One region of the Streptomyces sp. NPDC037083 genome, then DNA from elsewhere that is predicted to be linked to it. Evidence: riboswitches for the same ligand, from Rfam matches in the RefSeq annotation. Region 1 holds a riboswitch; each other region holds the start of a gene.
What was found. Region 1 has a riboswitch for cobalamin ahead of ACZ7DE_RS05700 (prenyltransferase/squalene oxidase repeat-containing protein). Riboswitches for the same ligand answer to the same signal wherever they lie in the genome.
Positions count from the first base shown of each region.

Region 2: linked by a shared signal. The riboswitch ahead of ACZ7DE_RS12880 (CbtB domain-containing protein) and the one ahead of ACZ7DE_RS05700 (prenyltransferase/squalene oxidase repeat-containing protein) in region 1 are both predicted to bind cobalamin.
Region 3: linked by a shared signal. The riboswitch ahead of ACZ7DE_RS20015 (cobalamin biosynthesis protein) and the one ahead of ACZ7DE_RS05700 (prenyltransferase/squalene oxidase repeat-containing protein) in region 1 are both predicted to bind cobalamin.

Region 1 covers NZ_JBVJSQ010000002.1:190,387-199,755, reverse strand. Annotated here, with positions in the region: gene ACZ7DE_RS05700 (prenyltransferase/squalene oxidase repeat-containing protein) at 1-1,187, opposite strand, end outside; adenosylcobalamin-variant (AdoCbl-variant) riboswitch at 1,314-1,385, opposite strand; gene ACZ7DE_RS05695 (MBL fold metallo-hydrolase) at 1,511-2,536, opposite strand; gene ACZ7DE_RS05690 (tetratricopeptide repeat protein) at 2,858-5,356, opposite strand; gene ACZ7DE_RS05685 (aldehyde dehydrogenase) at 5,675-7,132, shown strand; gene ACZ7DE_RS05680 (ferredoxin) at 7,231-7,446, shown strand; gene ACZ7DE_RS05675 (TetR family transcriptional regulator) at 7,758-8,387, opposite strand; gene ACZ7DE_RS05670 (glycosyltransferase family 4 protein) at 8,618-9,369, shown strand, end outside.
Region 2 covers NZ_JBVJSQ010000004.1:171,797-181,165, forward strand. Annotated here, with positions in the region: gene ACZ7DE_RS12870 (cysteine desulfurase-like protein) at 1-821, opposite strand, end outside; gene ACZ7DE_RS12875 (MFS transporter) at 1,291-2,589, shown strand; cobalamin riboswitch at 2,853-3,010, shown strand; gene ACZ7DE_RS12880 (CbtB domain-containing protein) at 3,047-3,268, shown strand; gene ACZ7DE_RS12885 (CbtA family protein) at 3,288-4,046, shown strand; gene ACZ7DE_RS12890 (hypothetical protein) at 4,283-4,633, shown strand; gene ACZ7DE_RS12895 (histidine phosphatase family protein) at 4,628-5,230, opposite strand; gene ACZ7DE_RS12900 (purine-cytosine permease family protein) at 5,584-7,248, opposite strand; gene ACZ7DE_RS12905 (cobalt-precorrin-6A reductase) at 7,600-8,364, shown strand; gene ACZ7DE_RS12910 (precorrin-8X methylmutase) at 8,625-9,299, opposite strand.
Region 3 covers NZ_JBVJSQ010000007.1:52,246-61,614, forward strand. Annotated here, with positions in the region: gene abc-f (ribosomal protection-like ABC-F family protein) at 1-819, opposite strand, end outside; gene ACZ7DE_RS19985 (VOC family protein) at 1,054-1,467, shown strand; gene ACZ7DE_RS19990 (hypothetical protein) at 1,514-2,800, opposite strand; gene ACZ7DE_RS19995 (alpha/beta hydrolase) at 3,350-4,486, opposite strand; gene ACZ7DE_RS20000 (class II aldolase/adducin family protein) at 4,808-5,560, opposite strand; gene ACZ7DE_RS20005 (inorganic phosphate transporter) at 6,074-7,321, shown strand; gene ACZ7DE_RS20010 (hypothetical protein) at 7,356-7,577, shown strand; cobalamin riboswitch at 7,726-7,867, shown strand; gene ACZ7DE_RS20015 (cobalamin biosynthesis protein) at 7,967-8,941, shown strand; gene ACZ7DE_RS20020 (cobyric acid synthase) at 8,938-9,369, shown strand, end outside.

The DNA.
Region 1 (9,369 bases):
ACGCCGGCGACGAGGAAGACGCCGACGATCCACCAGACGCCGTACCCGGACTCCGAGTCGTCCTTGCCGTCGGACGCGGCCGTCCGCTCCGCGGCCTTGTCCGTGGCCTGCGGGGCCGGTCCCGTCGCGTTGAGCTGTGCGACCAGGTCGGCGCCGCCGAAGTGGCGGGGGTCGGCGCCCATGGCGTGAGCCGCGAAGACCAACTGGGCGTAGGCGGCGGGACCGCTCTGCCGCGCCCAGCCCGCGGCGTTCTGCTCCAGCCAGGCGAGAGGCTTCTTCGCCTGCGCGGTCCACCCGTGGGCGGCGAGGGCGACGACCGCGTCGGCGGTGTTGCCGTAGTCGGGCTGGTTCTCTGCGCCGGGCAGGGCCGACTCCAGATGGCCCTTCTTCCCGATCGTGCCGGCGAGGTAGGCCGAGCCGTTGCGGGCGAGCTGGTCCGGGGTGAGCGGGTCGGGCGAACCGCCGCAGACGGGGCCGTCCTGCGGCGTCTTCCCGGCCGTCGTCACGAACCCCTTGCCGAGGGCGCCGAGCACGCCCGCCGCCGTCGCGTCCGCGTTGGCCGCGAGGCCGCCCTTCTTGTCCGGCTGGTAGGCGAACGCGCCGCCGCCGGCCCGGTCGCAGGGGATGGAGAGCTTCACCAGGGCGTCGTACGGCGACTTCCCGGCCTTCTTCACCTCCGCGGGCCGCTGTCCGGCCGCAGTCATCGCCCCCGCCACGACGGACGTCGAGTTCGCGTCGCTGGGCCCGCCGGGGGAGTAGCCCCAGCCGCCGTCGGCGTTCTGGACGGACTTCAGCCAGCCGAGCGCCTTCTGCGCCTCGGCCCGGTGGCCGCCGAGCGCGGCGAGCGCCTGCACCGCAGCCGCCGTGCTGTTGGTGTCCACCATCAGCTTCGCGTCGCACGGCTTGGCGGTGTCGGCGCGGAAGGCGGCGAAGGCGCCGTTCGCGCACTGCTGCCCGGCCAGCCAGGCCACGGCCGAGTCGGCCGGGGTGACACCCGCCGTGTGCTGCGCGAGCAGGGCCAGCGACTGGCGCCAGACACCGTCGTACGTCGGGTCGGTCGTGCCGTACAGCCCGTCGGGTATCGCCACCGACGGGGTGGGGGACGGGGTGGCGGCGACGGCGGGGACGGCGGCGCCCAGCACGACGGTGGCGGCGGCCAGGGCCGCGGCGCTGCGGCGTACGTTCATGATCGGCGGGTGCCTCTCCCTGTGGGGGAGCCGGGCAGCACGGGGCGACCCCGGCGGCTCGGCTCCGTATGCCTCGACGGTGCCGTGCGGCGGCGGACCTGCCGACGCACATGAGCCGGTCACGGTCCCGTACCGGGCGATCCGGCTGTCACGGTTGCGGGTCAGCGCCGGATTTGCACCGGCTTCCCCCTGTACGGGTGTGATGACGACGCGGCCACTCTACCGGCAGGTAGGAAGGCGCCCGAGGGGTGCCCGGCGGGCGGGGCCGGAGCCCTGCCCGGGCTCGTGGACGCGCCCGTAGGGCGGAGGCCGGGCTCCCGCGTTCACACCGCCGCGTACGTCACCGGATCGCTCCCCGTGACCGCCTCCGCCCGCCCCAGCTTCACCAGCCGCCGCAGATGCGCCTCCGCCTCCGAGACGGCGATGTTCCTCGACCCGTAGGGGATCTCCGCCCAGGGCCGGTTCCACTCCATGCGCTCGGCGAGCTGCCAGGGGGTGAGCGGGGAGGCGAGGAGGGCGAGGAGCTGTGTGAGGCGCTCCTCGTGGTGGGAGAGCAACTCCCGTACCCGGGACGGTGCGTCGGTGAAGGCGTGCTGGTGTGCCGGGAGGATCTCGGCGGGGGCGAGGCGGCCCACGCGTTCGAGGGAGTCGAGGTAGTCGCCGAGCGGGTCGGTGACCGTCAGGTCGTCGGGGTCCTCGTAGAGGCCGATGTGCGGGGTGATCCCGGGGAGCACGTGGTCGCCGGAGAACAGACGGCCGTGACCCGGGAGTCCGGCCGGGTGGTCCTCCTCCAGGTGGAGGCAGACATGGCCGGGGGTGTGGCCCGGGGTCCAGATCGCGCGCAGCCGGCGGCCGGGCAGATCGAGGAGCTCGCCGGGGACGATCTCGCGGTCGGGGAGGGCCGGGGACAGCCCCGGCAGAGTGCGGCGGCGCGCCGTGCGCAGCGGTGCGATGTGGGACTCGGGGGCGCCGGCCGCCGCCAGCTTCTCGGCCATGTAGGCATACCAGCGTTCGGGGCGGGTCCGCCGGGTCCGCCGCACGATCGACGCGTCCGCTGCGTGCATCGCCACCCATGCCCCGGAGGCCTCCCGCACCTGCGCGGACAGTCCGTGGTGGTCCGGGTGGTGGTGGGTGATGACGACGCCGTGCAACTCGGCGACGGACGTGCCGCAGGCCGCGAGCCCCGCGCCGAGGGCTTCCCAGGAGGCGGGGTCGTCCCAGCCCGTGTCGATCAGCACCGGCCCGCGGTCGGTGTCGACGACGTAGACGAGCGTGTGGCCGAGCGGGTTGTCCGGGATGGGAACCCGCAGGGACCGCACCCCTCCGCCATGATCGAGCACCTTCGTCATCCGCCCTCCGTCCCACGGCCATTGCCCACTATAACTAGAACTGGTTCCAATGGGTGCCCAAGTCGACTGACCCTGCTGAGAGTTGGGCTGACCTGCACTGATGCGCGCACCACTTATCGCCGCTTGTCGACCGTTGGTCACCGCTGGACGGCCCGGAGACGGCCCGGGCGTTGGGGCGGCTCCTGGTCGCGTGGTCGGCGAAGTCGCCGCACTTCGCTGCGTCGAGCGCGAGTGGGCGGCGCCCAATGAGCACCGGTCGGTGCGGCCGGAAGCGCACTGTTCACAGGAAGCCGGCGCCCAGAGACCGCAGAAGGGGCAGGTTCACGCGTGCGGTGTCCTGCGACGCAGTGCAGCAAGCAGGCTGCGTTCGACCCGGACTCTGCCCCGTCCTGACTCGTCCGGTATCTGTGCGTAGATGCTGTCCGCCATCTCCAGATGCGCGTCCGCGGAGTCGAGGTTTCCGCTGAGGCGTTCGAGCGTGCACAGTTCCAGTTCCGTCCAGGCGATGCCCCGTTTGTTCCCGATCTCACGGTAGATGGCGAGCGCACTCTCCAGGCGCCTCCGGGACGCTTGAAGATCGCCGGTTACGCGGTGCAGGGAGCCGAGTTCGACCAACGCATCGGCGCGGTTGCGTGTGCCGCCGAGTTCTGTGAACACTCGCAAGGCCTCGGACAACAGAGCAAGCGACTCGGCGTGCTGCCCCCTCATGCGGGCAACGATTCCCAGTTCGCGATCCGCCCACGCCTGTCCGTTGCGGTCGTCCGCGCCTTCATAGATCCGCCGGGCCGCACGGAAGTTCTGCTGGGCAGTGTCGTACGCGCGGTTCTGACGATGGACCGTGCCGATCTCGATGCGGATCCAGGCCTCGTTTCGTTCGTTGCCGATCTCATGGAAGAGGGGCAAAGCCGAGTTCAGATGCTGAAGCGCCGTAGGGTAGTTGCCATTGCGTCGTTCCAGCATCCCAAGCATCCCCTGCGCATCCGCGCGACCTCGCTTGTCATTCTCTCGGCAGTACAACGCCTCAGCCGTTGACGCCCGACCAGCCGCATCGGCGTACTTTCCGGTATGTTGATCAATGGTCCCCAGTTCGGAATGGCAGTTGGCTTGACCGAGCAAGTCACGTTCGGCTTCAAATATCAGCAACGCACACTCGGCTTCATCGCGGGCCTTTGTGTAATCGGCGCGGGTCCGCTCCATCCGGGAGATTTCAAGACGGCATACGGCCTCTCCGCGCGAATCGTCTGCGCGCACTGCGATCCGACGCGCAGCCGAGAGGAGGTCCATCGCCTGGGGAATGTTGCGATGGACGCGCATGTAATACGCGACGGCACTCACCAGCTTCCATGTCTGGTTCCAACTGCGGGCGATCGCGAGACGAATCACTGCCAGCAGATCATCGAAGTTCGCTGAAAGGTATGAGAGCGCCTCCCCCTCCGTCATCGATCTGACACGTGTGAGGACGCGGGAGTCGACGCTCGTGACGACTGGTGCGTTGATATCTGCAGCGAGATCCCTGGCCATGTCCAGGCTTGCCTGGAACAGTCGCTCCAGGGCTCGCTTACACCCGCACTCACACTCAGGCTCCTGCGCACCGGTGCGGTGTCGACCGTCGGCGAGTGCGAGATCCCGCACGTGGTCATGGAAACCGTAGCTGGGGCCGGCCTCGTGCAGGATGCCTACACGGTGGAGTTCTGTGAGCGCCTCCTCTGCTTCTTCCGCCGGCATACCGGCGAGTGCCCCCGCAAAGACTGGCGTCAGATGCGGCCCTGGATGCAGTGCGGAACGGTGCAGTACAAGTCGATCTCGTGACGAGAGGCGGCCGAAGGAGAGAGCGAGGGCGTCGGTTCCTCTGCTCCGTCCCGGAGTTCTCCCGAGGTCTGGAGACGCTCCTGTCAAGAGTTGGCCGACTGCGTGACGAACCATCAGTGGCAGCCTGTGCAGGGCGGCGAGATCGCCCACAGTGGTTCCGGTGACCTCACGCGAGGAACGGCGCATAATCTCAGCGATCATGAAGGCTGCCTCGTGTTCCGACAGCTCCTCAAGTCGGAGGTGAAGATCCGGATCGATTCCGGCTATGGAATCCTCGCGAGTGGTGGCGATCACCAGGCAGTGCTCGGAATTCGGCCGCACCTTTTCTATGTGCTTGGCCTGCGTCACGTCGTCGAGCACCAGGAGCATGCGACGATCTGCCGTGGCGACACGCCATCTGTTCACAAGTTGAGAGGTGTCGAGTGTGGCAGTGGACGCGTCGGGCGTAAGTGTGCCCAGGAGGTCCAGAAGCACATCGCGTACCTCCAGGGGCCCCGTCCCGGAAGCGTGACTGCGGAATCCCATGAAGAGCTGGCCGTCGGGAAAGCGGTCTACCAGTCTGTAGGCAGCCTGTACGGCGAACTCAGTCTTCCCCACACCTGATTCTCCGGTTATGAGGAACAACGTTGCACGGTAGTCATGGCGGGCCGGGTGCGTGACCACCATCTCGAGTTCACGACGGCGCCCGGCGAACACCGCACTCGCAGGCGGCAGCGTGCGTGGCGTGTCGACCCGGCCCGCATGTCCGCTGCGGAACTCACTTTCCGCGCGAGGCGGGTACGTGGCGGCGGCCGCACAGAGCGACACAAGCACAACCAGAGAGGAGAAGATCCACCAGTTCCACTCGGAAGTGACCAAGTTGGTCAGCGCGCCCACCCCGGTGCCGAGTACCGGCCCTGCGGCGAGCAGCAGCTTGCGACGGCGTCCATGCCGGACGGTGGGCTGTCTGGCCAACGATTCACCCGATTCGTCGTAGGCGGGCGGCGGCAGGGGTATCTTCGATGCTTCCACACGGATCGTGTATGAACACGCCCTTTGGGCAGCCGGGCACGTGGTCGGCATGCCCTGTCTGCCGCTGTCACATCGACGCTTCGGCGCTTCAGGTGATCCGGCCGACGCCGAGCAGTCCTCGCGTAAGCGTGTGCTCCTTTCGGGGCCATGCGTCGGCTCCTCCGTGGACACCGGTGCTGTTGGCGGTCCCCAGCTTCCTCACCGGCCCCTGATCATCGGGAAACCGCTGTTCAGGGGCATTCGTGTCTCGTCCGTGGACTACTTCAACCGGAACTGGTATCAGTTTCTGAAATACCGTCAGAAATGAAGGCAGTGGCCATGACTGAGCTCGTGGAGCACGGAAAGCTGTTCATCGGCGGCGAGTTGACCGACCCCCTGGGCGAAGCCGTCATCGAGGTGATCTCGCCGCACACGGAGGAGGTCATCGGGCGGGTGCCGCATGCCTCGCCGGCCGACGTCGACCGGGCCGTCGCCGTCGCCCGGCGGGCCTTCGACGAGGGGCCCTGGCCGCGGCTGTCGCTCGACGAGCGGATCGAGGTCGTCGGCCGGATCAAGGACGGGATCCTCGCGCGTCACGAGGAGCTCGCCCGGGTGATCTCGTCCGAGAACGGCTCGCCGTACTCCTGGAGCGTCCTCGCGCAGGCCCTCGGCGCGATGATGGTGTGGGACGCGGCGATCACCGTCGCCCGGGGCTTCACCTACGAGGAGCGGCGCGACGGCGTGCTCGGCAGGATCCTCGTGCGGCGCGAGCCGGTCGGCGTGGTCGCGGCCGTCGTCCCCTGGAACGTCCCGCAGTTCGTGGCAGCCGCCAAGCTCGCGCCCGCGCTGCTCACCGGCTGCACGGTGATCCTCAAGCCGTCCCCGGAGTCGCCGCTGGACGCGTACGTCCTCGCGGACATCGTGCGGGAGGCCGGGCTGCCCGAGGGCGTGCTGTCGATCCTGCCGGCGGACCGTGAGGTGAGCGAGTACCTGGTCGGGCACGCGGGCGTCGACAAGGTCTCCTTCACCGGGTCGGTCGCGGCCGGGAAGCGGGTCATGGAGGTGGCGTCCCGCAACCTCACCCGGGTGACCCTGGAGCTGGGCGGGAAGTCGGCGGCGGTCGTCCTGCCGGACGCGGACATCGCGACCGCCGTGCCGGGGATCGCCTCGGCCGCCTGGATGAACAACGGCCAGGCGTGTGTCGCCCAGACCCGGATCCTGCTCCCGCGCTCGCGCTACGACGAGTTCGCGGACGCCTTCGCGGCGGCGGCGGACGCCCTGGTCGTCGGCGATCCGCTGGACCCGGCGACCCAGGTCGGCCCGCTGGTGGCCGAGCGGCAGCAGCGCCGCAACCTCGACTACATCCGCATCGGGCAGGAGGAGGGCGCGAAGATCCTCACCGGCGGGGGCCGTCCGGCGGGTCTGGACCGCGGCTGGTACGTCGAGCCGACCCTCTTCGGCGACGTCGACAACTCCATGCGGATCGCCCGCGAGGAGATCTTCGGGCCGGTGATCTGCCTCCTGCCCTACGGCGACGAGGCCGAGGCGCTGAAGATCGCGAACGACTCGGACTACGGGCTCAGCGGCAGCGTGTGGACGGCCGACGTCGAGCACGGAATCGAGGTCGCGCGCCAGGTCCGCACGGGGACGTACTCCGTGAACACCTTCAGTCTGGACATGCTCGGTCCGTTCGGCGGCTACAAGAACTCCGGGCTGGGGCGGGAGTTCGGCCCCGAGGGCTTCGGCGAGTACCTGGAGCACAAGATGATCCACCTGCCGGCGGGGTGGGAGGGGTGAGGGAGACGGAGGTGCCTCCCGCGCGGGCGCCGTCGAACGCGGGGGCGCCGTCGAACGCAGGGGCGGGGGCGAACGCGGGGACGGGGGACCGGTGGCACGTGGAGGTGGACCGCTCCCTGTGCATCGGCTCCGCCCAGTGCGTCCACCACGCGCCCGCGGGCTTCCGGCTGGACACCGCCCGACAGTCGCATCCGGCCACCCCGGACACCGACGCGAACGAGCGGGTGCTGGCGGCGGCGGAGAGCTGCCCGGTGGAGGCGATCGTGATCACGATGGCAGGGAGCGGTGAAGCGGTCTTCCCTCCCGACGAGTAAAAATATCCGATTCGGGGTATTGCCTCATGCTTTGCGTGTTCTATTCTGGTAGTGGCCTACGAGGCGAGTGAGGGAGTTCGACCGGAGTAGCCGACTTCTGCGAGACGCCGAGAGGTACGGGCATCCGCTGAGGCCGACGTCGACGGACGGACTGAGGGACCGGAAGGTCGCAGGACAGGGCCTGACGGAAAGCCCTCGTCGTCTCGTAGGTCCTCTGCGTGCGGGGCTGGGTCCTCTGTCTGCAGGGCCCTTTTTGCGTGCGCGGGCGCCCGCGCGGTCCACGGCCCGGCCGGTGCGCGGGGACGCGCGGTCTATGCCCGCGGGCCGGGCGCGTGCGGATCCGTCACGTCGATCAGCCGGCACACCGTCTCGATGTCTATGCGCACCTGCGCGATGGACGCGCGGCCCGACAGCCAGGTGATGAGCGCCGAGTGCCACGTGTGCTCGATGACGCGGACCGCGGAGAGCTGCTCGGGCGTGGGGTCGGTCAGGCCCATCGAGTCCAGGATGATCGCCGTCGTCTGGCGGGACACCTGGTCGACCTCCGGCGACACGCTGCGGTCGGCGAACGTCAGCGCGCGGACCATCGCGTCGGCGAGGTGCGGCTCGCGTTGCAGGGCGCGGAAGGCGCGCATCAGGGTCTCCGCGACGCGGTCCGCCGCGCGCTCGCCCGTCGGCGGCTTCTTCCGCAGCGTGCCGTGCATGTGTTCCAACTGGTCCTGCATCGTGGCGACCAGCAGGTGCACCTTGGAGGGGAAGTAGCGGTACAGCGTGCCGAGGGCGACCTGCGAGGACTCCGCGACCTCCCGCATCTGCACCGCGTCGAAACCGCCCCGGCTGGCCAACTGCGCGCTCGCGTGCAGGATGCGGCGGCGGCGCGCCTCCTGCCGCTCGGTGAGAGGGGAGTGCGCGGGGCGCTGAGGGCTGGCTTCCGCAGACATGGGTCCCGTTCCGGTCCGTTCCGTGACAGTCGTGGTGACAGTCGGTGAGGGGCGGTGATCATACGGCTCGGCCGGTGATCGGTCGTGGCGTGAATCACCTGATCCACTGCTCACAGCGCTCGTACCTGCCGGTAGATTCAGAGCCTCCCGAACGATCAAGTCTGAAACTTGTTCTAGATTAGCGTCCCGTCGTAGTCTCGCGGGACAATGCAGGCAGAAGGGGGCCCGGGGTGACCGCTGAGGCCAGTCAGGCAGGGTCTCGGCATGACCTTGCCGCTGACGGCGGGCGACCGCTCAAGATCGCGCTCCTCACCTATAAGGGAAACCCGTTCTGCGGGGGCCAGGGCGTCTACGTACGGCACCTCTCGCGGGAGCTCGCCCGTCTCGGCCACCGGGTCGAGGTGATCGGCTCCCAGCCCTATCCGGTGCTGGACCCCGGGCACGAGGACCGCCTCTCCCTCACCGAGCTGCCCAGCCTCGACCTCTACCGTCAGCCGGACCCCTTCCGCACCCCGAAGCGCGGCGAGTACCGCGACTGGATCGACGCCCTCGAAGTGGCGACGATGTGGACCGGCGGCTTCCCCGAGCCGCTGACCTTCTCGCTGCGCGCCCGCCGCCATCTCCGCGCCCGGCGCGGTGAGTTCGACGTCGTGCACGACAACCAGACCCTGGGCTACGGGCTGTTGGGCGATGTCGGCGCGCCCCTGGTCACCACCATCCACCACCCCATCACCGTCGACCGGCAGCTGGAGCTCGACGCCGCCGAGGGGTGGCGACGGCGCTACTCCGTGCGCCGCTGGTACGGGTTCACCGCCATGCAGAAGCGCGTCGCGCGCCGGCTGCCCTCGGTGCTCACCGTCTCGGGCACCTCCCGCCAGGAGATAGCCGACCACCTCGGCGTCCGCGACGACCGCATCCATGTCGTCCACATCGGGGCCGACACCGACCTGTTCTCGCCGAATCCGGCCGTGGCGCAGACACC
Region 2 (9,369 bases), on a different contig from region 1:
AGGAAGTCCACGGCGGCGGTGGCGCCCGCCAGGATCTCGTACGGCAGGGTCCCGAACTCGAAGCGCTCGGGCACTGCGTTCGAGGACGGCAGCAGCTTGTCCGGCCTGAGGCGTTCGAGCACGTCGGGCGATCCGGCGAGCACACCGCAGTGCGGTCCGAGGAACTTGTACGGCGAGCAGACGAACAGGTCGGCCCCGAGCGCGGGCACGTCCACGAGGTGGTGTGCGGCGTAGTGCACCCCGTCGACGAACACCAGGGCACCGGCCTCGTGGGCCCGGTCGGCGATCCGCCGCACGGGCGGCCTGGTGCCCAGCACGTTCGAGGCCGCCGTCACCGCGACCAGCCGCGTCCGCGGCGACAGCGCCCGCTCGTAGGAGGCGAGGTCGAGTTCCGTCGTCGCGTCGTCGACGTCGATCCAGCGGACGGCGGCCCCGGTCCGTTCGGCCGCCTGGACCCACGGCCGCACGTTGGCGTCGTGGTCCAGCCGGCTGAGGACGATCTCGTCGCCCGCGCGCCACTCCTTGGCCAGGTGGCGCGAGAAGTCGTAGGTGAGCTGCGTGGCGCTGCGCCCGTGCACCACGCCGCTCGCCGCCACCCCCAGCAGGTCCGCGTAGGCGGCGCGGAACTCGGCGACGGCCCGCTCGGCGTTGCGTTCCGACGCGCTGACCGGTCCGCGGTTGGACAGCGGGCCGGTCATCGTCCGGGCGACGGCCTCGGCGACCGGGACGGGGGTCTGCGTCCCGCCCGGTCCGTCGAAGAAGGCGAGGCCGTGGGCGAGGGAGGGGAAGTGGGCCCGCAGGGCGGCGACGTCGATGGCCATGGCTCCGACTCTGGCACCCCTCGTCCGGGCCCACCAGCGGATCACGGCGACCTGGCGTGAAGCGTTCGCCCCTTGATCGTCAGAGCCTCGACGTGCGAGTGGGCGGGCGTGCCCCTCGGCGTCCGTGACGGCCGTGGCGTCCGTGGTGTCGGCGAACCCGCCCCGCTCGGCCGTCGCTGAGAACGGTGCACGGCCGCGCCGCACCCGTGGCGCGGCGCGCATCCACGACGTGGATGCCCCGGATACGGGATTCGGATCGCGCGGGGGATGGCGACGGGCGCCCCGCCCGCCCCATAGTCGTCGCTACCCGCACGCCGCCGTGTCCGGATCCTCCGGCGGCGTACGGCCTCCCGGCCCGCCTCGCGCCGCGGTCGGCGCCCGTGCGGCGTGCCCGCTCACCCGTGCCGTCCCCTGAACCGTCCCTCTCGTCATCCCCGAGCCGTCCCTCACGCCGTCACCTGGAGTCGCCATGCCCGGTTCCGTGCCCCCGCCTTCTGCTGTCACGGTCGACGACACCGTCCCCCCGCCCGTCGCCGACGCGGGCCCGGCCCATCTGCTGCGGGTGACCCTGCTGATGGCGGGCAGCTGCCTGCCCATCCTGGGGGCGGTGCTGATCGCCCCGGTGCTGCCGAAGATGCAGGACCACTTCGAGTCGAGCACGGGCGCCGAGGCGCTGGTCCCTCTCGCACTGACCGTGCCGGCGCTGGCGCTGGCGCTGCTGGCCCCGTTCGCCGGGGTGATCGTGGACCGGCTGGGCCGTAAACGCCTGCTGGTCGTGGCGACCGTCCTGTACGCCGCGTTCGGCACGGCGCCGCTCTGGCTCGACTCGCTCGGCGCGATCATCGCCAGCCGCGCCCTGGTCGGTGTCGCCGAGGCCGCCATCATGACCTGCTGCACCACGCTGATCGGCGACTACTACACAGGTCGTCGCCGGGTGAAGTACCTCGCCCTGCAGACCATGTGCGCCTCCGCGTCCGCCACCGTCTTCTTCGTGGTCGGCGGTGCGGCCGGGGCGGCCGGCTGGCGTGTGCCCTTCTGGGTCTACACGGTGAGCCTGGTGCTCGCCCCGCTGATGGCCGTCGTCCTGCCGAACCCGCTGCCGAGGCCCGCGGCGCGCACGGCGTCCGCCGAGGTCCGGGCTCAGGCCCAGCCGCGGGGCGAGGCGCAGGCCCGTGGGTCGTTCCCGTGGCGGCAGATGGCCGGCATCTGCGCGCTCACCTTCTTCGGGGCGATGGTCTTCTACACCGTCCCCGTGGAGATGGCGTACCTGCTGGACGACCTCGGCGTGACGAACTCCGGTGTGATCGGCCTGGCCACCGCGGCCGCGAGCGCCGCCACCGTCGGCGGCGCGGTCGCCTTCGCCCGGCTCAAGCGCTCCCCGGACCCGATGCTGCCCGCCGTCCTCGCGCTCTGCGCGGTCGGTTTCGCGGTGATGTCCCTCGCGTCCGACGCACCGCTCCTGATCGTCGGAGCGGTGCTCAACTGCCTGGGCACGGGGCTGCTGCTGCCCGCGCTCCTCACCAGCGCCATGTCCCGGCTGGCGTTCGAGGACCGCGGCCGGGGCACCGGACTGTGGACGGCGGCCTTCTTCGGCGGCGAGTTCGTCTGCCCGCTGGTACTCCTGGCCGTGGCCTCGGCAGTCGGCGGTCTCGCGCATGCGGTGGGCGTCCTGGGGCTGGCCGCCGCGGCCCTCGCGGCGGGACTGTGGGCGGCGCGGCGTCACGCGGACGCCACCGCTCCCCGACCGCTTCCACAGCAGTCGGCATGACGCTTCGTCCGCCCCCTGGGAGCGCCTCGGGCCGGACGGCGCCCGCAACTTGACCGGAAACTCGTCATGTGGCCGGAAACCGTCACTCGGTCCGGAGCCCGTTGCCCGACCCCGACCCGGCTACGGGACCGGAATTCCCGTTGCGCGCCCGGCGCCCGCCGCTCCCGACCGCGGCCGGCGAGGATCGGGCGGACAGGGGGAAACCGCGGTGATCCGGGCCACGTCGCGGCGGAGAGCGGCATCACGGCAGGTGGTGCGGTATTGGCCATGGGCGCGACACACGGTACCGTCGCTCTGATATCGACGACGGGATCACGGAAGCCGGTGGAAATCCGGCACGGTCGCGCCACTGTGATCGATGCGCTTCTCACTGACGGGGCGCATCGCGAGTCAGACCCGGGACCGTCGTCCTGTGCACCACCGAGATGGGACGCGAACTCCCAGAGGAGGCCCTGCCATGGCGCAGCATGTCGCCCAGCCGACCGTCACCACCCCCGTCGTACCCGCCAAGCTGCCGCTGAAGGCAATCGCCCCCTGGGCGGTCTTCTTCGGCGTCCTGATGCTGGTCCTGCTCTACTTCGTCGGCGCCGAGCAGGGCGCCACCTCCGTCGTCTCCGGCGAGGGCGTCCACGAATGGGTGCACGACGCCCGTCACCTCCTCGGCTTCCCCTGCCACTGATCAGGGGCGCCGCACACCCATGAACTCAGCAACGGTAAGAAACCTGCTCGTTCGGGGCATGCTCGCCGGCCTCGGGGCCGGCGTGCTCGCCCTGTTCGTCGCCTACTTCCTCGGCGAGCCGTACGTCGACGGCGCCATCGGCTTCGAGGAGTCCCACGCGGCCGCGCACGAGCACGAGGTCGAACTCGTCTCCCGCGGGCTGCAGTCCACCGCCGGCCTCGCCACCGGCGTCCTGGTCTACGGGGTGGCCTTCGGCGGGATCGCCGCCCTCGCCTACTGCTTCGCCCTCGGCCGCGTCGGACGCTTCACCCCCCGGGCCACGGCGCTGCTGCTGTCGGGGGCCGGGTTGCTCACCGTGTACGTCGTGCCCTTCCTGAAGTACCCGGCCAACCCGCCCGCGGTCGGCGACCACGACACCATCGCCAAGCGGACCACCCTGTACTTCCTCATGATGGTGCTCGGCGTGCTCCTCGCGGTCGCCGCGGTCATCGTCGGCAAGCGGCTCGCGCCGCGGCTCGGCAACTGGTACGCCACCGTCGTCGCCGTCCTCGGTTTCGTGCTGGTGGTCGGGCTGGCCTACGCCTTCCTGCCCGCCGTCAACGAGGTTCCGGGGGACTTCCCGGCCACGCTGCTGTGGCGGTTCCGCCTTTCCTCGCTCGCCATGCAGGTCACGATGTGGGCAGGCTTCGGCCTCGCCTTCGGCGAACTGGCCGAGCGACTGCTGCACCCCAAGCCCGCCACCGTGTCGGCGGGTTCGGCGGCGCCCGCCCCGAACTGACCTGGCGGCAAGGCGACTTCGCCGACACGACGACGTCGCCGACCGGACGGTTTCACCAGACCGGACGATTTCACCGACACGACGACGAGAGGGCCCACGGAACCGTCCGGGGGCCCTCTCGCGTTCTCCGGGCAGCGACGACATCGACCGTCGACCCGCCCTGTCGTCCCATCGACCCGCCCTGCCGACCTGACCGCACCCCGGGACCGACAGCGGCGAGAAGCGGAGAGCCCGAGGTGACCGGACAGCCCCAGCCGCGCCGCATCACCCTGGGAGGCCGCGAAGCGGTCGCCCTGACACCGCGGGAGTACGAGCAACTCATCGACAGCCGACGGCAGATCGGCGGCCAGAGCGCCAGGATCCGCGTCCTCGGTCAGCAACTGAAGCGCACCGAGCGGCTTCTGCGGGACCTGGAGACGCTGGTCGCCGCCGGCCCGGCCGAGGACTGCCCCCGGGAAGGCGGGACGTCCGGGTCGCATGGGCCGGTGTGCGAGGCAGCCGCAGCCGCACCGGCGGACCCGGACGTCGACTGCCTGCGCTGCGCCGTGGCGGCACTGCTGCGACGTCACCGGGATGCGGCGTCATGATCCTTCGGCGGAGGCCTCGGCCGAGTCCGGCGGATGCCCGAGCCGCAGGTTCCAGCGGCCGCCGCGCCCGCTCAGCGAGGTGGCGGTGAGCGGCGGCACGTCGAGCCGCCAGAAGGCCGCCGCCGGCGTGCCCAGCGCATGGACCACCGCCGCCCGCACGACCTCCGGCTCGACCACGGCGAGGGTACGGCCGTCCGCCCGCGACGACGCATCCAGCCAGGCGGCCACCCGTGCGCACAGGTCCCCGACGGACTCCCCGCCGTGCGGCGCGGACGCGGGGTCGGCGAGCCAGCGGGCCACCGCCTCCGGCTCGCCCGCGCCGACCTCGGCGAGGGTCAGGCCCCGCCAGCGCCCGACGTCCAGCGCCGCCAACTCCTCCGGCTCCACCGCCTGCGCCGTGTCGAGGCCCAGCGCGGCGGCTGTCTCCCGGCAGCGCACCGTCGCGGACGTCACGACACGCGAGGCCGAGGGCAGCGCGCCGGCCGCGGCACGGGCCCGCGCCTCGCCGCCGGCGTCGATCGAAGCCCCGTCGTCGAAACGGGCCTGACGCAGCGACGCGTTCATGGCGGGCGAGATGAAGGTGACACGGCTCGTCACGTGGTGCTCCTCCTGGTGCGGGCATGATGTGCGGGGCGTCGGCGGGGGCGCCGGTCATCACGCGCGCGTGATGACCGACGACCGACCTCGCCGCCCCGGACCACCCTGCCGGACCTTGCCGCCCGGGGCCACCTCGCCGAACTCCGCCGCCCGGGCCACCATTCCCGATCCCGCCGTCCTGGACCACCTGCCCGATCCCGTCGTCCCGGCCCGCCTGTCGGATCCCGCCTTCGCGGACCGCCTCTCCCGAACATGCCGTCGCTCGAACCTGCCGTGGCTCGAACCGTCCCGAGGCCGAAGTCCCGTGCTGGGCGGCCCACTTCGCGTGGATCGCGACCGCGGGGGCGGCGGGTTCAGGCGGTCGTCGGCCGGGCGGGCAGCACGTGGTCGCCGACCGTGTCCGTGCTCAGGCACAGCGAGCAGACCATGGCGTGGTGGGTCCGGCAGGCGGCCAGGTCGGGGCGCTCGTAGGACTGGTGGCAGACATGGCACTCGTACGTCGTGGCGCTGGGGTTGCCCTCCGCGTCGAGCAGCGGCTCGTCGATGCCGTCGTCGGTGCGGCGCAGGTAGTACCTGCCCCGGGTGGCGACGGCCATCAGCGGGGTGAGGACGAACGCGATGACCGCGGCGGCGACGGGGGAGTACGGCTGGAGGGTGTCGCCGAGGGCGTGGAAGTACATCGCGATGGACAGTCCGGACGCGGCGAGGAAGGCGACGACGCCGACCGGGTTGACCGCGAACAGCATGCCCCGACGGAACTCGGGCGCGTGCGGGGAGAGTTTCAGCAGGTACTTGTTGACGCCGATGTCGGTGGCGACGGTGACGACCCAGGCGATCGCGCAGTTGGAGTAGAAGCCGAGGATGTCGTTGAGGAAGCTGAACATGTCGGCCTCCATCAGGGCGAGCGCGAAGCCCAGGTTGACCAGGACGAACACCATGCGGCCGGGGTAGTGCCGGGTGACGCGGGTGAAGGAGTTCGTCCACGCCAGCGAACCGGAGTACGCGTTCGTCACGTTGATCTTGATCTGGCTGATCACGACGAGGGCCACGGCCAGCGGGACGACCAGCCAGGACGGCATCATCGCGTCGAAGGCCCCGCGGAACTGCTGGATCGGCTCGGTGGCCGCCGCCGGGCCGACCCCGGCCAGGATGTACACGGCGAGGAAGACGCCGATGGCCTGCTTCAGCGCGCCGAGCACCACCCAGCCGGGGCCCGCCATGATCACGGCCGTCCACCAGGCGCGCTTGTTCTCCTCGGTCTTCGGGGGCATGAAGCGCAGGTAGTCGATCTGCTCGCCGATCTGCGCGATCAGGGAGAGACAGACGCCCGCGCCGAGCAGCACGGAGGCGGTGTCGACCCCGCCGTCGCCGTCGGCGCCCGCGTAGGAGAGGAACCGGTCGACGGTGCCGGGATCGGTGGCGACGAGGTAGACCAGCGGGGCGACCATCAGCAGCAGCCACACCGGCGTCGTCCACACCTGGAGCTTGCTGAGCGCCTTCATGCCGTAGATCACCAGCGGGATCACCATCAGCGTGGAGACCAGGTAGCCCAGCCACAGCGGGAGGCCGAGGCCCAGCTTCAGCCCCTGGGCCATGATCGAGCCTTCGAGGGCGAAGAAGATGAAGGTGAAACTGGCGAAGATGACACTCGTGAGCACCGACCCGTAATAGCCGAACCCGGAGCCGCGGGTGATCAGGTCGAGGTCGATGTTGTAGCGGGCGCCGTAGTAGGCGAGCGGGAAGCCGGTGACGAAGATGACGACCGCGGCGACGGCGATCGCCACGAGCGCGTTGCCGGTGCCGTGCGTCAGGCCGATGCCGGCGCCGATGGAGAAGTCGGCCATGTAGGCGATGCCGCCGAGCGCGGTGGTCGCCACGACCATCGGGGTCCAGCGGCGATAACTGCGCGGCGCGAAGCGGAGGGTGTAGTCCTCCAGGGTCTCCTTCGTCGCCTGACTGGTGGGGGAGCCCGGCTGGGTGGCCGTCCGGGGTGACTGAGGTGACTGGGTGGCGCTCATGGTCAGCCCTTCGGGGAGGGGCGCGATGCCGTGCGGCAGTGCGCTGAGCGGTGGGGCGCTCCCGGACGGCGTCGTCGACAGCCGGGGCGGAAAGGCTAGGAACCGCTTGTTTCCCGAGGGGGCGACGTGGCGTGAACCCACGGTTACGGAGAGCGGCTCCGGGGATCCCGGCGCCGCGCCGACGGTGTGCCGGGCCGGTGTGCCCCGGGGGTGCTGGGCCAATGTCCCGGGGGTACCGGGCCGACGTGCCCGGGGGTGGGCAGGGCCGGTGTGCTTGAGTGGGACGGGCGCGGCCGCTCCTCGCGTCGCCCGCGCCGGACCCGTCGGCGCTCATGATCGGACCGGACCCTCGTGCACGTACTGATCCTCGGCGGGACCACGGAGGCCCGTCGGCTAGCCGAACTGCTGCACGGCACGCCGGACCTGGAGGTGACCAGCTCGCTCGCCGGACGGGTCGCCGCTCCACGGCTGCCGCCGGGCGGGGTCCGCGTCGGCGGGTTCGGCGGTGCCGAGGGGCTGACGAGATGGCTGCGCGAGCACGCGGTCGACGCGATCGTCGACGCCACCCACCCCTTCGCCGGGACGATCGGTTTCCACGCGGCAGGGGCCGCCGCCGCCGCGCGGGTTCCCCTGCTCGCCCTGCGCCGCCCCGGCTGGGCGCCCGTCGAGGGCGACCGCTGGCACGACGCGGGCTCGCTGACGGAGGCCGCCGCGCTGTTGCCCGGGCTCGGGCGGCGCGTCTTCCTCACCACCGGCCGGACGGGCCTCGCGGCCTTCGCTGGCCTGGACGGACTGTGGTTCCTGGTGCGGTCCGTCGAGGCGCCCGAACCTCCCTGCCCGTCCGCCATGGAGGTGCTGCTCGACCGGGGCCCCTTCACCCTCGACGGGGAGCGCGACCTGCTGCGCCGTCACCGCGTCGACGTCCTGGTGACGAAGGACAGCGGGGGAGCGGCCACCGCGCCGAAGCTGGTCGCCGCCCGGGAGGCCGGGCTGCCCGTGGTGGTGGTGCGCAGACCACCCGAGCCTTCGGGCGTCCCCGTCGTGCCGGGCCCGGAGGAGGCGGCGCGCTGGGTCGGTGCACACCTCGACCGGGCTCGGTCCCGCCGGGCCGACTGAACACGCGCCGACCGTCCCACCCGACCACCGCACACCGCACCTGACCGCCTCGTCGTCGGTGGCGGCGGCAGCGGTACGCCGGTGTCGACGTCGGAGGCTGCCCCGACCCGTCGTCGGCGAGGCGGCAGGGGGCTCAACGGTGCCAGGGAGGCGGCGGGCCCAACGGTGGCAGGGAGGCCGCGGGCCCACGGTGACGGGGCGTCAGGGCGCTCGTCGGTGACCGGACGCCCCGGCCGGTGTCACGGCGGACGGGCCGTCGCTCACTCCTCCTCGCTCGCGAGCGCGTTCAGCGCGGCCGCGGCGATGGCGCTGCCGCCCCGACGCCCGCACACCGCCAGGTACTCCAGCCCGAACGGGTTGGCGACCAGGGCCTCCTTGGACTCGGCCGCCCCGACGAACCCGACCGGTACACCGATCACCGCCGCCGGGCGGGGCGCGCCCTCCTCGATCATCTCCAGGAGACGGAAGAGGGCGGTCGGCGCGTTGCCGACGGCGACGACCGAGCCGTCCAGCCGGTCCCGCCACAGCTCCAGCGCGGCGGCGCTGCGCGTGGTGCCGAGTTCCGCCGCCAGCTCGGCAACGGCCGGGTCGGAGAGGGTGCAGAGCACGTCGTTGCCCGCGGGCAGCCGCCTGCGGGTCACTCCGCTGGCCACCATCTGGACGTCGGTGAACACGGGCGCGCCGCCCCGCAGGGCCTCGCGGGCGCGGGCCACCACGGCGGGCGTGTAGGCCACGTCCCGTACGAGGTCGACCATGCCGCAGGCGTGGATCATCCGGACCACGACCTGACCGACGTCGGCGGGGAGATCGGCGAGGTCGGCCTCCGCCCGGATGGTGGCGAAGGACCGGCGGTAGATGGCCGCGCCGTCCTTCTCGTAGTCGTAGCTGGTCACGGTGTTCGTCTCGCTGCTCTCGGTGGTGGTCGGACGGCCCATCGGGCGGCCGCCGCTGCTCCGGCCGCCGCACCTGCCGTGGACATGGCGGCGAGCATACCCACCCCCACCT
Region 3 (9,369 bases), on a different contig from region 1:
CTGCGAATGCAGCGCGGCGGCCTTCTTCTCGGCGTTCTGCCGTTCGCGCTTGCGGCGCTTCTCGTCGGCCTCGCGCTGCTGCTGGTACAGCTTCCAGCCCATGTTGTAGACGTCGATCTGGGAGCGGTTGGCGTCCAGGTAGAACACCTTGTTGACCACCGTCTCGACCAGGTCGACGTCGTGGCTGATGACGATGAAGCCGCCGCGGTAGGTCTTGAGGTAGTCGCGCAGCCAGACGATGGAGTCGGCGTCCAGGTGGTTGGTCGGCTCGTCGAGCAGCAGGGTGTCCGCGTCGGAGAACAGGATGCGGGCCAGTTCCACACGGCGGCGCTGACCGCCGGAGAGCGTGTGCAGGGGCTGGCCGAGCACCCGGTCGGGCAGGTTGAGCGCGGCGGCGATGGTGGAGGCCTCGGCCTCGGCGGCGTACCCGCCCTTGGTGAGGAACTCCGTCTCCTGGCGCTCGTACTGGCGCATCGCCTTGTCGCGGGTGGCACCGCTGCCGTTCGCGATCCGCTGCTCGTTCTCGCGCATCTTGCGGATCAGGGCGTCCAGGCCGCGCGCGGAGAGGATGCGGTCGCGGGCCAGGACGTCGAGGTCGCCGGTGCGGGGGTCCTGCGGGAGGTAGCCGACCTCGCCGGAGCGGGTGACCTGGCCGCCGGCCGGGATGCCCTCGCCGGCCAGGACCTTGGTCAGGGTGGTCTTGCCGGCGCCGTTGCGCCCGACCAGGCCGATGCGGTCCCCCTTGGCTACACGGAAGGAGGCGTTCTCGATGAGGATGCGGGCACCGGCGCGCAGTTCGATGCCGGAGGCGGAGATCACGGACAGACTCCAGTGCGGGGTCGTTGGCGGGATGGGCGGCTGAGGACGTTCCCGCCGTCTAATGCGCGAGGAGAATGGCCATGGGGCCAGTCTAACGGGACCGTGCAAGCACTTTTTCTGTGTTCGGGCGTTCGATCCGGGCGCGCGGGTGTGCGATACGCCATTGTCAGTGGCCGCTGCCAGACTGGACGCCGGACGACATCACCCGGCAGTGATCACAAGGGAGTGGTCGGTATGGCAGGCACGAACGGCGGGCGTCCCAGCATCTACCCGACGGTGTTGTACGCCGACGCGAGGGCGGCGATCCGGCAGCTCACCGAGGCCCTCGGGTTCACGGAGCTGTCCGTGTACGAGGGCGAGGACGGCTCGGTGATGCACGCCGAACTGGTGCAGGGCAACGGCGCGGTGATGCTCGGTTCCAAGGGCCGCGGCGGCGTCTTCGACACGGCGATGAAGGACGCGGGCCCGGCCGGCGTGTACGTCGTGGTGGACGACGTGGACGCACACCACCGGCGGGCCGCGGAGCACGGCGTGGACATCCTGATGCCCCCGACGGACCAGGACTACGGATCCCGGGACTACATGGCCCGGGATCTGGAGGGCAACCTCTGGAGCTTCGGCACGTACGCGCCCGAGATACAGGGCTGAGCGCCCGGCACGGCCCGTCCCACGGCGCGGCCGCCCGGCGCTCGGTTCAGCTGCCCCCGGTGTGCACCTGGAAGGCGGCCCTGCGCACGGCCTTGGCCAGGGCCGGGTCGGGGTGCGCGGCGGCCAGCGCCACCAGCACCTGCACGGTCCGCGGATGCCCGACGGCCCGCACCTCGGTCAGCAGGGCGGGCACGGTCGGCTGCAGCGCGGACTCCAGATGGCGTACGAGCATCGGCGCCTCCCCGTGGTCGGCGACGGCCGCGGCGGTGTCGACCCACAGCCAGGTGGCCTCCTCCCGGGTGAGCACCTCGTGGGCGTCCTCGGGGTCGACGCCGTCGTGCTCGGCGAGCCACAGCAGGGCGTACGGCCGCAGTGCGGGCTCGTCCACGACCGCGCGGACGTCGGGCTCGGCGGGAGCGCCGACGACGCGCAACGCCTCGAAGGCGAGGCCGCGCAGCAGGGCGTCGTCCCCGCGGGCGGCCAGCAGCAGTTCGCTGACGGCGCTGCCGACGGTCCGGGCGGCGAGCCAGGCGCGGTACTCGGCGCGGGCCGCGTTCGGGCGGAGCTGGGCGCAGCCGCGCAGCATGGCCTCGGCCGACTGCTCGATGTTCCCGGCGGGGCTCTGCGCCGCGACGCAGATCTGCTCCAGCTTGACCCAGACCGCCCAGCTGCCCAGCGGGGTGAGCGTGGCCTGTGCGTCGCCGTAGGTGAGGGCGCCCACGGAGGCGAGGGCGCGCAGGGCCCAGTCGAGGAGGGGGACGAGTTCGGCGTCCTGGGCGGGCTCCGCCGGCTCGGCGTCGGCGGAGGTGACCGGGGCGAGGGGCGTCGCGGGCTCGGAACCTGCGCTGTAGGGGACCTCGCAGCGCTCGGTGCGCAGCTCGGTGACGCGCTGGCGCAGCAGGTCCAGCAGCTGCTCGACGGGGACGGGCCCGGCGGACAGCTGGAGGAAGGAGAGCACCTGGGGCATGGCCGAGACGACCTCGGCGACCGCTGCGGGCTCCTGGTCCTCGGGTTCGGGCGAGGCGAGCGACCAGGCGTCGAACAGGGCGACCCAGCCGCGCAGGACGGCGCTGTCGTCGCGGTCCCAGGCGCGCAGCCGCCAGCCGGGGCGGGCGCTGTCGCCGTGCACCTCGACGAGACCGGCGAGCCGGGCGGTGTCCCAGTCGGCGCGGACCCGGTCCGTGGTCAGGCCCAGATCGCTAGCGGCCCGTTCGGCGGTCGCGTCGGAGAGTGTGGCCTTGCCGTCGGTGGTCGCGGCGTCGCGGCCGGGGCCGAGGGCGTTGTCGGCCCAGCGGGCGACGCGGGCCGCGGCGGCCAGTCCGGAGCGCGCCATTCTGGCCAGCTCCGCGGGGGCCGGAGTGCCCTCCGGCGGGCGGGGTGCGGGGCGGCGTGGGCGCCGCTCGTTCACAGCTGAGGGGGCGGCGGCCAGGGGTCGCGGGCGGACGAGTCGAAGCCTGGAGTCGCGCGGGATACGGGACGTCACGGGTGCAGTCTTCCGGTTGACGGTCCGAAAACCCAAACGGAATGTCACGGGCGGCTAAGGGACTGGCCAAGGCACGGGGTGCCGAGAGGGGTGAGGCGGTGCCTTCAGGCCAGTGGTACGGGCTTAAACGGAACCCTCGCGACCGCTCTCGGCGTCCGGGTGCGCCGAACGCTGCGAGCGACCCGGGACGACGCGGAACGGACCCGGAACGGCCCCGGCGGTCGATCGCGGACCGGCTCGAGCGGATCGCGTGCGTCTGATCGCGTACGCCGGATCGTGTGCGTCTGATCGCGTAGGCGGATTGCGTACGGCGGATTGCGTACGGCGGATCGTTGCGGTGGACCGTTGCGGCGGGAGCCGTCAGATGCGCCTCGGAGGACGCACCGGGGTTCGTCGGGGTCACATCAGCGGGGTCAGGAAGCGGCGCAGCGCCTCCTCGTAGGCGGCGGGGTCGACGTTCCACATGGCGCCGTGCGGTGCGTGCGCCACGGTGTGGAGGGAGACCAGCTCGGGGCGGCGGTCGGCGAGGCGGCGGGAGGCGCTCCACGGGGCGACGGCGTCGTCGGGGCCGTGCACGATCAGCGTCGGGACCCGCAGCCGGTCCGGGTCGGCGGCCGCGTCGGCATGGTCGCCGACCCGGCCGTGCAGGCCGGTGCGCCCCTCGGCGGCGCGGACGGCGAGCGGCAGGAGCGCGCCGGGCGTGTGCCGGGCGGCGGCCAGGGCCCGCAGCGTGGTCCGCCAGTCGAGGACCGGGGAGTCGAGCACGAGCCCCGAGACGAGGTCGCGCAGGCCCGAGTCGGCGGCGGCGCGCAGCGCCATGGTGGCGCCGGTGGACCAGCCGAACAGGACGACGCGTTCGGCGCCGTAGCGCACGGCGTACCGCATCGCCGCGTCCAGGTCCCGCCATTCGGTCGCGCCGAGGTGGCTGAGACCGTCCGGGGAACGGGGGGCGCCGAGGTCGCCGCGGTAGGAGAGGGCGAGCACCGGGAAGCGGCGCCGGTGCAGGAAGCCCAGGAGGTTCAGGGCGTGCTCCCGGGTGGCGCCCAGGCCGTGCACGGCGATCACCCAGGTGCGGCGCGCGCCCGGCACGAACCAGGCGGGCAGGTTGCCCAGTTCGCCGGGGATGTCGACGTCGGCGTGGTCCAGGCCGAGGGCGCTGTCCGGGTTGCCGACGTGCAGGTTCGGGGTCAGCCAGACCGCGTCGCCGGGGTTCAGGGACCCGTGGGTGACGCGTTCCAGGCGGCGCACCACGGTGTCGGCGGAGTGCGGGGCGGCGGGCAGCACGGCGCCGACGACCGCGTGGGAGCCGTTGCCGGAGAGGCCGTAGGAGCCGGGGCGCAGGGCGGCCAGGTCGCGGGTGAGGGTGATCTGCCCGGCGGCCGTGCCGTGCACGGTGAGCCGGGGTTCGGTGGGCAGCGGCCTGCCGGGCGGCGCCTTCAGCGCGGCGTCGCTGGCGAACCGGCCGGCGGCGACACTGGCGGCGCCGGCGGCCAGGGCTGCGGTGACGGCGACGGCCGTCGCTGTGACTGTGCGCACCCGTCCAGTGTCCGGGTCATCCCCCACGGCGGCCAGTGCTGCGGCCGCCCGGGGGACGCGACGCCGGGCGCGCGGGGGACGGACGCCGGGCGCGCGGCGAGCGCCCAGGCGGCCGGGCAGCCCCCGAAGCCCCACTCCCGCCGGACCGACAGCGCCTGCCCGTCCCCCCGCACCGGCGGCCCACCACCATCGCCACGCCCCCCAACGGCCGCCGACAGGCATTGCGGCCGCCCGGGGGACGCGACGCCGGGCACGCGATGGCGCGCAGGCGGCCGGAGGGTCGGTCCGGAGGGGCGGTGAAGACCCTGCGCCGCCGGGGTGTCAGGGGCGTTGTCCGTAGCCTCGGAGTCGCTCCGCCGCCTCGGTTGCCTGGTCCTCCGTCAGCAGGGTCGGGCTGAGGCCGGGAACCGACGACGCCGTCAGCCACAGGCGGCACATCCACTCCAGTTGGGCCGTGCGGTCGTAGGCCTGGTCGAGGGTGGCGCCGTAGGTGAGGGTGCCGTGGTTCTGCAGGAGGCAGCCGGTGCGGTCGGCGAGCGCCCGGAGCATGTTCGCGGCCAACTCCTCGGTGCCGTACGTCGCGTAGGGCGCGACCCGGACGGGGCCGCCGAGGGCGCCCGCCATGTAGTGGACGAAGGGAAGCTCCGGGACGAGGGTCGACACGGCCGTGGCGTGCACGGCGTGGGTGTGGACGACGGCCCCGGCGCCGGTGGTGCGGTACACGGCGAGGTGCATGGGCAGTTCGCTCGTCGGGACCAGGGCGCCGAGCGCCTGACGGCCGGCGAGGTCGACGCCGGTGACGTCGTCCGGCGTGAGCCGGTCGTACGGCACTCCCGACGGGGTGACCAGCACGGTGTCGCCGACGCGCACGGAGACGTTTCCGGAGGTGCCGACGACGAGGCCGTCGGTCACCGTGCGACGGGCCGTCGTCACGAGCGCCTCCCAGGCCCGGGCCTCCTCGGGGGTCGCCGCTCTTCTCCCCCGGCGTTCCCCCGCGCCCTGCTCGCCGTCCCGGGAGTCCCCGCAGTTCCGGGCGTCCCGGAACTCCCCCTGCTCGCGTCGCTGCTCAGCCATGCCGCGATCCTGCCAGCAGGCCGACGGGACCGCTGCCGCACCCGGGGATCCCCGGGCGGATACCTCCTGGATGCCCGCACCGCGCACCACCGGACGCCCGCACCGGACACCACCGCACCACCAACGCCCCCCGCCCCCCGGTACACCGGCACACGCAGGCATTGCGTGGGCGCCGCGCGCGCACGGCGCGGGGCGCGCGTTTCGTACACGACGGCGCCGTCCGGAGCGCCGTGACCACCGTGCGCCGGGGTGCTGGGCGCGGGCCTCCCGGCGGCAGCCCGGCAGCGGCGTCCTGCCGGGTGACCAAAATCTCTTCGGCGGTCCCGTGGACGGGCGGCGGAGGGCGGCCAAGGGCGGTCGGCCGTGCGGCGCTTGGGCGCAACTCGGGCATCGCGGCGACGCCGGCCCCAAAGCCCTTGCACGGACACCCCGACGCCCGCCCCAGTTCATCTTCCGTTCACCCAGATTGCCTACGGTCAACGCACCAATGACTTCGAACGATTGCCTGGGTAAATGGAAAACTTCTCGCTGATCCTCGCGATTGTGGTCGTCACCGCACTCGCGTTCGATTTCACGAACGGTTTTCACGACACCGCCAACGCGATGGCCACGACCATCTCGACCGGTGCGCTCAAGCCCAAGGTCGCGGTGGCGATGTCCGCCGTGCTGAACCTGGTGGGCGCTTTCCTCTCGGTGGAGGTCGCCAACACGATCTCCAAGGGTCTCGTCGACGAGACCGGCATCCGTCCCGAGGTCATCTTCGCCGCGTTGGTCGGCGCGATCCTCTGGAACCTGCTGACCTGGCTGGTGGGCCTGCCCTCCAGTTCCTCCCACGCCCTCATGGGCGGTCTGATCGGCGCCACCATCGCCTCGGCCGGAACGGGCGCGGTGCACGGTGACGTGCTGGTCACCAAGGTCCTGATCCCGGCGATCGCGGCGCCGATCGTGGCGGGCGTCGCCGCGATGCTGGCGACCCGGCTCTCCTACACCCTCGGCAAGAAGGCCGACGGCAAGGCCGCGGCCAAGGGCTACCGCACGGGCCAGATCGCCTCGGCCGGCCTGGTCTCCCTCGCGCACGGCACGAACGACGCGCAGAAGACGATGGGCATCATCACCCTCGCCCTGGTCGCCGGCGGCGCCGTCGCCCCCGACTCCGACCCGCCCACCTGGGTCATCCTCTCCGCGGGCCTCGCCATCGCGCTCGGCACCTACCTCGGCGGCTGGCGCATCATCCGCACCATGGGCAAGGGCCTGACCGACCTCCAGCCGCAGCAGGGCTTCGCCGCCCAGACCAGCGCGGCCACCGTCATCCTGGCCTCCTCCCATCTCGGCTTCTCCCTCTCCACCACCCACTCGGTCTCCGGTTCGGTGATGGGCGCGGGGCTGGGCCGCAAGGGCGGTGTGGTCCGCTGGTCGACGGCGACCCGCATGTTCGTGGCCTGGGGCCTGACCCTGCCGGCGGCGGCCCTGGTGGGCGCGCTCGCCGAGGCCGTGACCGGCCTGGGCTCCTGGGGCACGGCCGTCGTGGCCGTCTTCCTGATCGCCTCCAGCGCGGCCATCTGGAAGATCTCCCGGCGCGAGGTCGTCGACGCCTCGAACGTCAACGAGACCGCGGAGCCGGCGGGCGTCGTCACGACGGCGATCGCGGCCGTCACCCCGCCTCCGGCGGGCCAGATCGCCGACGACCTGACGGCCACCATCCCCTCCCCGGCCCCCGAGCCCGTGGCGGCCCCCGCCGCCCCGCCGGCCGCGACCGTCTGAGCCGGCGCGTCCGGTCCGAAGGAAGAGAAGCATCATGAAGATCGACTGGGCAGCCCTGGGCTCCGTGTTCGGCGTCAGCCTCGTGGTCACCGTGGGCCTCGTGGCCCTGTTCACCCTCGGCGTCATGGGCCTGTCGCGGCAGGAGCGCGCGACGGCGGAGGGCGGCTCGGCCACCCTCGCGGTGACGGGCGCGTACGCGTGCTTCGCGGCCTGTGCGGCGGCGGTGGCGTACGGGATCTCGCTGATCGTGGCCTGACGCGTCGGCCGTGACCTGACGCGCCATCGGACACCCAGGGGGTGCGGGACGGATCGCCGTCCCGCACCCCCTGTCCGTGTGACCCCGCCGATCGCCCGCGTGTGGGGTTCTGCACACTCTCCTCCTGCAGGTCAACAGCAAGTTGACGACCCTTCCGGGCCCGTGGTGGACTGCCCGAGCCATGTACGGCGGCAGAAGAGGAAGCCGGTGCGAATCCGGCGCGGTCCCGCCACTGTCACCGGGGTAGTAACCCCCGGGAGCCAGGAACTCTCGCCGCGGTCTCGTCGAACCAGGGCGTGGACACCCTGAGTGAGGACACATAGCCATGCTCGGCTGCCCGTCTCGCGTCGCCATCAGGTCGCTGCCCGCCCTCACGGCCGGCTGAGCCGATGGGTGCCGATCGCGTCCACGCGTACGGCGCCGCCGCCGGCCTCCTCGGCGACCTGCTCCTCGGCGATCCCCGCCGGGGACACCCGGTCGCCGCGTTCGGGCGGGCTGCGGGCGCCGTCGAGCGGCTGCTGTGGCGGGACCACCGGGGGTGGGGCGCCCTGCACGCCGTCGTCTGCGCGGGCGGCGCCGTCGCCCTGGGAGCCGTCGCCTCGCGGGCCGTGCGCGACCGTCCCGCCGCCTCCGTCGCCCTCACCGCAGCCGCCACCTGGGCGGTCGTCGGGGGCACTTCCCTCGTCCGCGAGGCCCGGCGCATCGGCCGGGCCCTGGAGGCGGGGGACGTCGAGGCCGCCCGGGAACGGCTGCCGCATCTGTGCGGGCGCGACCCGCAGGCCCTGGACGCCGACGGGATCGCCCGGGCCGTCGTGGAATCCGTCGCCGAGAACACCTCCGACGCCGTCGTCGGCGCCCTGGTGTGGGGCGCCGTGGGCGGGGTGCCGGGGCTGCTCGGGTTCCGGGCCGTCAACACCCTCGACGCGATGGTCGGACACCGGTCGCCGCGCCATCTGCGCTACGGGTGGGCCTCGGCCCGGCTCGACGACGTCGCCGGGTGGCCGGGGGCACGGCTGACCGCCGTGCTCGCCGCCGTCGCCGGAGACGATCCGCGGGGCGCGGTACGAGCCTGGCGCGCCGACGCCGGCAAGCATCCCAGCCCCAACGCGGGCCCCGTGGAAGCGTCCTTCGCGGGCGCCCTCGGGGTGCGGCTGGGCGGGACCCTGTCCTACGGCGGCCGGGTGGAGCACCGGCCCGTGCTCAACGGGGCGGCGGGGCGGCCCGTCGTCGCGCGGGACATCGAACGCGCCGCGCGGCTGTCCCGCCACGTCGGCCTGCTCGCGCTCGGCGTCACCGTCGCCGCGCGCTTCGTCGCGAAGAACGCGCGCGACACGCTGGGCGCGCGGAAGGGGCGTACGTCATGAGCGGGGGTCTCCTCGTCGCCGGCACCACCTCCGACGCCGGCAAGAGCGTCGTCACGGCCGGGATCTGCCGGTGGCTGGTGCGGCAGGGGGTGAAGGTCGCGCCGTTCAAGGCGCAGAACATGTCGCTGAACTCGTTCGTGACGCGGGAGGGCGCCGAGATCGGGCGGGCGCAGGCCATGCAGGCGCAGGCCTGCCGCATCGAGCCGACGGCGCTGATGAACCCGGTGCTGCTCAAGCCCGGCGGCGAGCAGAGCAGTCAGGTGGTGCTGCTGGGCAAGCCGGTGGGCGAGCTGAGCGCCCGCGGGTACCACGGGGGGCGGCAGCAGAAGCTCCTCGGGACCGTTCTCGACTGTCTCGCCGGATTGCGGGGCACGTATGACGCGGTGATCTGTGAGGGGGCCGGCAGTCCTGCCGAGATCAATCTGCGG